Methylotuvimicrobium sp. KM2: one gene and its partner. The protein of the gene in region 2 binds, or shares a complex with, the protein of the main gene of each other region. Links are inferred from orthologs where the notes say so. Each region holds a gene or a part of one and is shown on either strand. Other genes may lie near its edges.

What was found.
Region 1: the proteins of holA (region 2) and dnaX are in contact, whole or in part, in a cryo-EM structure (PDB 8GIZ), measured with the Escherichia coli proteins. The link is inferred for Methylotuvimicrobium sp. KM2 from one-to-one orthologs.

Annotation. Positions count from the first base shown.
Region 1 is NZ_CP150634.1:1,789,709-1,792,929, reverse strand. Bases 1-2,891 are described here. They hold dnaX (DNA polymerase III subunit gamma/tau), read right to left. Parts: upstream 2,315-2,891; coding sequence 686-2,314; downstream 1-685. Other genes in these bases: WJM45_RS07640 (YbaB/EbfC family nucleoid-associated protein), read right to left, coding at 366-689; recR (recombination mediator RecR), read right to left, coding at 1-364. UniProt on the Escherichia coli protein: Part of the beta sliding clamp loading complex, which hydrolyzes ATP to load the beta clamp onto primed DNA to form the DNA replication pre-initiation complex.
Region 2 is NZ_CP150634.1:4,159,130-4,162,327, reverse strand. Bases 172-3,039 are described here. They hold holA (DNA polymerase III subunit delta), read right to left. Parts: upstream 2,185-3,039; coding sequence 1,159-2,184; downstream 172-1,158. Other genes in these bases: leuS (leucine--tRNA ligase), read right to left, coding at 2,919-3,039; lptE (LPS assembly lipoprotein LptE), read right to left, coding at 2,414-2,905; WJM45_RS17535 (HAMP domain-containing sensor histidine kinase), read left to right, coding at 507-1,178; WJM45_RS17540 (response regulator), read left to right, coding at 172-507. Also shown: more of WJM45_RS17540, read left to right, coding at 1-171; more of leuS, read right to left, coding at 3,040-3,198. UniProt on the Escherichia coli protein: Part of the beta sliding clamp loading complex, which hydrolyzes ATP to load the beta clamp onto primed DNA to form the DNA replication pre-initiation complex.

The DNA of each region.
Region 1 (3,221 bases), 2.4 Mb from region 2 along the record:
TTTCTTCGGGACCGATGCCATCGAGCGGAGATAGGTGTCCATGCAACACAAAATAAACGCCCTTAAAAGTTGCTGCTTGCTCGACCGCCCAAACATCGGCCGGACTTTCAACAACGCAAACCATCGATGAATCGCGGGATTTATCGGCACACAGCCGACACAGCTTGTCCTCGGTCAAGGTTCTGCATTGTTCGCAATATGCGATTTTTTTGCTGGCCGATAATAACGTTTCAGCCAATCGTATAGCTCCATCCCTGTCTCGCTGTAACAAATAAAACGCCATTCGCTGCGCCGATTTAGGGCCGACACCGGGCAAGGCGCATAAATCCGAAATCAATTGCCCGAGCAATCCCTGCCTGATCATATCAGAACGGCATTTGAAAACCGGGAGGCATCGGAAAACCGGAAGTGAATGCGGACATTTTTTCTTCCTTCATTTTAGCAACTTTATGAACTGCATCATTAATTGCTGCCGCCACTAGATCTTCCAGCATATCCTTGTCGTCGCCGACCAACGAGTCATCGATGCTGACTTTTCTCACTTCCCGTTTACCGGTCATCACGACCGTTACCAGGCCACCGCCGGATTCGCCTTGTACTTGCATTAGCGCAAGTTCTTCCTGGGCTTTTTTCAATTCTTCCTGCACTTTTTGGGCTTGTTGCATTAATGAGCCTAGGGCATTTTTCATGTGTCTCTCCTGTCTTGTTGAGCGACCGGTTCTATCGTTCCGGGCAAAATTCTGGCGTCGAATCGTTCTTTAAGCGCATGTACCGTCTCGTCGTTTTCGATAGCCTCGACCGCCGAACGCTGCAAATCTTCTCGGTCTTTTTGTAATTGTACCGCCGGCGTATCGACTTCGGCTTTCTCGGTAATAATGTTGAGCTTGATCGGTTTGCCGCAAAAATCCTGCAGCGATTTTTGTAATTTCTCTACCGTTCGGGCGCCGCTTAATTGCTTATGCCCCGGGTCGAGCAGCAATGTACAGACTTTATCATCAATACTTTGCAACACACAATTATTCGCCAATTCGCGAGTCATTCCGCCGATCCTCATCGCGGCTATCATGTCGGCCCATTGGCTTGTATCCGGTCCGGACGGACCGGGCTCAAAAGCGTCCGTGGGTTTTATAGCGTGTTCGGCACCCTTGAGCAATGGAACGGATTTATTTGTAGGTTTTTTTGCCGGCTCGCTGTATGCCGGTTGCGGGACCGATGTAGTTGACGTCTGCAACGAGGAAGGCTTAAAGGCAAGCATTCTCAGCATGACCATTTCAAAACCGCTTTTAGGATCGGGAGCTAAATCCAAATCGCGCCGGCCGATCAATGCAATTTGATAATAAAGCTGAATATCCTCGGGGCTGAAAAGTTTAGCCAACTCGACAATCATATCCGCATCGAACTCGTGTTCGATAGAGTCGGGCACCGCTTGATAAAGCGCGATCCTATGCAGCGCTTGCAAAATTTGTTGCAATACATCGCCGAAGTCGGGAGTCAAATCGGCCATTTCGCCGATCACTTTAAGCATGTCCTGCGCATTGGCAGCAGCCAAGGCGGTCAGCAAATCGTTGACGGGATGTTGAGCAATGGTTCCAAGCATCAAACACACATCGTCGAGACCAACCTTGCCATTGCCATAAACAATCGCTTGGTCGAGCAAACTCAAACCGTCGCGCATACTCCCGTCGGCCGCGCGTGCCAGCAATCTGAGTGCCGCCGATTCCGATTCGATGCCTTCTTGCTGAAGAATAAATTCCATTTGCTTGAAGACTTGCTCCGGCAGCATTCTTTTCAAGTTGAACTGCAGGCAGCGGGATAGCACGGTCACCGGAATTTTATGCGGATCGGTAGTCGCCAGCAAAAACTTGACGTGCGGCGGGGGCTCTTCGAGCGTCTTCAATAAGGCGTTAAAGCTATGCCCCGACAGCATATGGACTTCATCGATCAAATAGACTTTGTAACGACCGCTATTCGGCGCATATTGCGCATTTTCGAGCAAATCTCGGGTATCTTCGACTTTGGTTCGGGAAGCGGCATCGACTTCGATTAAATCCAGAAAGCGGCCCTGGTCGAGTTGAATGCAGACATTACATTCGCCGCAAGGATTATGACCTTGAAGGTTTTCGCAGTTGATGGCCTTGGCGAGAATTCGAGCTATCGTGGTTTTACCCACGCCGCGCGTACCGGTGAATAAATAGGCATGATGTAGACGATCATGTTGCAATGCATTGATCAGCGATTTGACAACATGTTCTTGACCAACAATTTCGGAGAAATTATGAGGCCGCCATTTTCTGGCGAGAACCTGGTAAGTCATTACAGACTCGGAGAGAAGGTTACTTTAAGATTGGGCGGTAACCTTGCCAGCCGCATCCCGGCACACGAATCCGCTGCTACCGTTGCTCCCTTCCGGGCCTGGCGGGGTTTACAGCGTATCGTTGCGGGAGGACCGACACGGTTACCATAATTACTTAACAGCCTGATTGGCTGAGAACGGGCATTATCCTTGAATCATTCGTTTAATTCAACCGTAAATTTGAATTTATTTTACTTTGCTAAACTAAATCCAATGTACTTGTCTCGCCACCCTATCCCTTCATTAGGGCAAACGCATTAAACCACTATAGAAAATCAGATAGTTAAAATATTCCTTTTTCTTGGTTAACTATAGGATTTAAATAACGCTTTGTGTCGCTATCGCGACGCTTATGTGTAGTCGGTTCGCGGACCGACAACCGCGATACTGCTGCGAAACCCATCCCTGGGTTTCGCCCCGCGGGCCAGCTAAAGCTGTTCAAAATCGCTCCAGGCGATTTTGTCTTTGCTTGTCCAAAGAAAAGTATCCAAAAGACCAATCCGCCGGGAGCGGATTGGGACGCCAAAGGCGCACGAAGTGCGAGCGCCCGGATGGCGCGAGTCAGCAGACACCCGGAGGCCGCTGCATCCTGCGCGCTGACGATTTTGCCGAGGGTTTTCGGAAGGGCTATCCTTAGCCCTCCGAAAACGAGCGGCATCCCTGCCGCTCCCCTAACGGGCTATTCTCGGCAAAATCGCCAGTGCTCGGCGCGGCCTAACGGGGCCCGGGGAGGGGTACCATAAGTTAAACTGAATTGACTAAGCGTTCTAAGCAACAAGATAACATATTGATATATTAATTATTTTAATGCGTTTACCCTGATCCCTTCATCACATTCAATTATCGAAAAAGCATTATCGCCGAGAAG
Region 2 (3,198 bases):
AAGTTGGGCGATAAAATTCCGAATGATTTGCGCATGGATGTCGTTAAGGCGCATTATTTAAAAGGAAATAATGAATCGGCGAAAGCGATACTGGATCAATTGATCAAGAATAATATCGATGACGAACATTTTATCGGCAACGTCAAGACTATGTTGGGTAGTATCGTTAGCGAGCATCATGCGGATGCATTGATTGCACCGATCAAGCAGGCCCTGATCGAAATCAATAACAAAGGAGTGGATTTGTTCAAGCGAGGGAAGCTATTGGAAGCGATGCGGGTTTTTGAAGAAGCGGCCGAGATTATGCCCGAAAACAAAACGATCATGATCAATATGATCAAGATTTTGATTTATGATTTGAAAAAGTCGGGATTTAATCAACACAAATTTGCAAGGGCTCAGGACTTGATCAAAAAAGCCGCTAAATATGGCGTTAATCCGGATAAAATCGGGAATATGTTGATGCAATTGGAAAAAATGTCTGCCGTGAACGAATCCAAGGTCTAATGTCTATATCCCCTATCAATAATTTTTCGACGATTTTGGCAGCATCGATTCATGACATCAAAAATTCCTTGTCGACTGCCCGCGAATTAATTGCACAATTAGCTAAGCTTGACGGTGTTGCAGAGACTCCCGAATTTCGACAGTTGGAGTTTGAAGCAAGCCGCATGAATAGCAGTCTGATGCAATTGTTGGTATTGTACAAAATCGATTCGTCGCTGTTTTGTCCGGTGATCGATGAGTACCAAGTCAAAGATATTCTCGACGATGTGGCGGCTCAACAGAGGGGCGTGCTGGCTTTGGGCGGGATAGGCTTGATCGTCGAATGTGCCGACGACCTGTATTGTTATTGCGATAGCGGATTAATTAATACCGTACTGATTTCGATCATTAATAACGCCCAGCGTTATTGCCGCAAAACCATTGTGTTATCGGCTTATCAATCCGGCGATTCGGTTTGTTTCCAGGTCGAGGACGACGGCGAGGGTTATCCAGCGGAATTGATAGCGGATTTATCGCATCCGGTTGTGAATGGACCGGGTAATACCGGCCTTGGATTGTTTTTCGCGACAACGATTGCCGAGTTGCATGGCAATGGAACGAAAAACGGTATCGTGCGAATCGATAACGATAGTCGTTTTGAGGGGGCTCGGTTTAGATTGTTTCTGCCATGACTTCGGCGCCTCCGATCAGTAGGCAGATTTGAGTTAGTGTATCCCAAGCATTGCCCTTGGAAGCCCCTTTGATTCGCCGGTCCGCTTCCGTACTCATCAGCAGGGCTTTATTCAATTGCGCTAATTTAAGGCGTTGTTCGGCGCCGAGAACCAGTCCTTTCCGGTTTTCCCAGACTCGAGCGTTTCTGAGCGCCTGATCTTTAGAAAAGCCTTCATATCGGGCGGTTTTGACCGATATCAGCAAACGGATGTCCCGGGTCAATGCCCATAACACAACCGGTTCCGCAGTACCTTCCGACTTCAAGCCTTGCAACATTTTCAGTATGCGTCCGGTTTTTCCGGCCAGCATCACATCGCAAAGATTAAAGACATCGTAACGCGAGCTATCCGCGACGGCCGACTCGATATCGTGTCGGCTTAGTTGTTTGGGGCCGTACAGCACAAAAAGCTTTTCGATTTCCTGTGCGGCAGCCAGCAAATTGCCCTCGACCCGACCGGCCAATAGGCGCAACCCCTCTCGATCGCCGGATAATCCCTTAGTCGCCATTCGTTTTTGCAGCCAGTTGATGAGATCTTGCCCTGAAGGCGGCCATATTTGGATGATGACGCCGGCCTTATCCAAGGCTTGAGCCCATTTTGATTTTAACGAAGCGCTGTCGAGCTTGCCGGATGTGATGAGCAGCAATGTGTCCTCGGGCAGGCGTGAGCAATATTCGGTCAATGCCTTTGAGCCTTCCGCGCCGGGCTTGCCGGAGGGTAGCCGTAAATCGATGATTTTTTTATCGGCAAAAATACTGAATGAATCGGCGGATTCGCCGAGCGAAGCCCATTCAAAATGAGCGTCGACGGTCAATACTTCGCGATTTTCGAATCCGGCTTTTCTCGCGGCGCGCCGGACGGCATCGGCGGCTTCGCCCAATTGCAACGGTTCGTCGCCTGCAATCAAATAGACCGGCGCCAAATTTTTGTTCAGCGCCGCTTCGAGTTGTTCCGCTTTTAAACGCAAGGCTTAGGGACGAGCATGAAATAATTTCGACAAATTTTGGAAGGGGGCTTGGTGGCTCGGTTGACAGGTGTTGGCGTGAATGCAGATTTTGCTCCTGCAAAATCTGCATTCACGCCATCCCTGGCGTTCAGATAGCCGTCTTTAAGGACGTATTCACGGCGTCCTGTCAAGCGAGTCACTAAACCGCCACAAAGCTTAATGCTTATGGAAGTTATTTTGTGCATATTCCTTAATATTTGTGAAGTTGGGTTCGTGTGCGGTCGAGAATTGATCGTACCGCTTGTTTGTACATTTCGTTAATAATTACTTGTTCCTCGTTGGCTTGAGCAATGACCGCTTCCTGGTCGTTGTAATATTCCCGGATAATTTCGACCGATTGATTGCGAGCCAGAACGGCGCCTTGATTATCCAAAAGTTCGTATTCCAATTTGTAATTTAATTCGAACTCGTTTGCTTTGCCGATGGAGCTTAGCGACAAAACGCGCCTATCCAGTTTTTCATTCAACGTATTGATCACCAACTCGGCTTGGCCGATCGAATCGACGATCCGCACGGGAGATGATCTCAATGTCCGAGTAAAGTGGTCGCGCAGACTGCCCGAAGCTCCCTGCAGATAAACCTTGTTGATATCGTCGGGGAGGTCGACGGTTCCTTGTAGTCGGTATCCGCAGGCGCCTAACGCCAATGTCAGTAAAATTAGCAGGGCTATTTTCAATCTCATGCGCGACCTCGTTTCATACGACGATATTGACTAATTTATTCGGTACGACAATGACTTTTTTGACTGGTTTATCTTCGATAAAGCGTTTGACATTATCATCGCCGAGAGCAATGGCTTCGATTTGCTCCTTCGAAGCGTCGGCGGCCACTGAAATTTTGCTGCGCAGCTTACCATTGACCTGAACGACAATGTCGAGCGTGTCGAGCCGCATCGCGCTCGAATCGGCTTTGGGCCATTTGGTATCCAGAAGACTGCCGCTTTGTCCCAAATGTTCCCAAAGCCGCTGACAGATA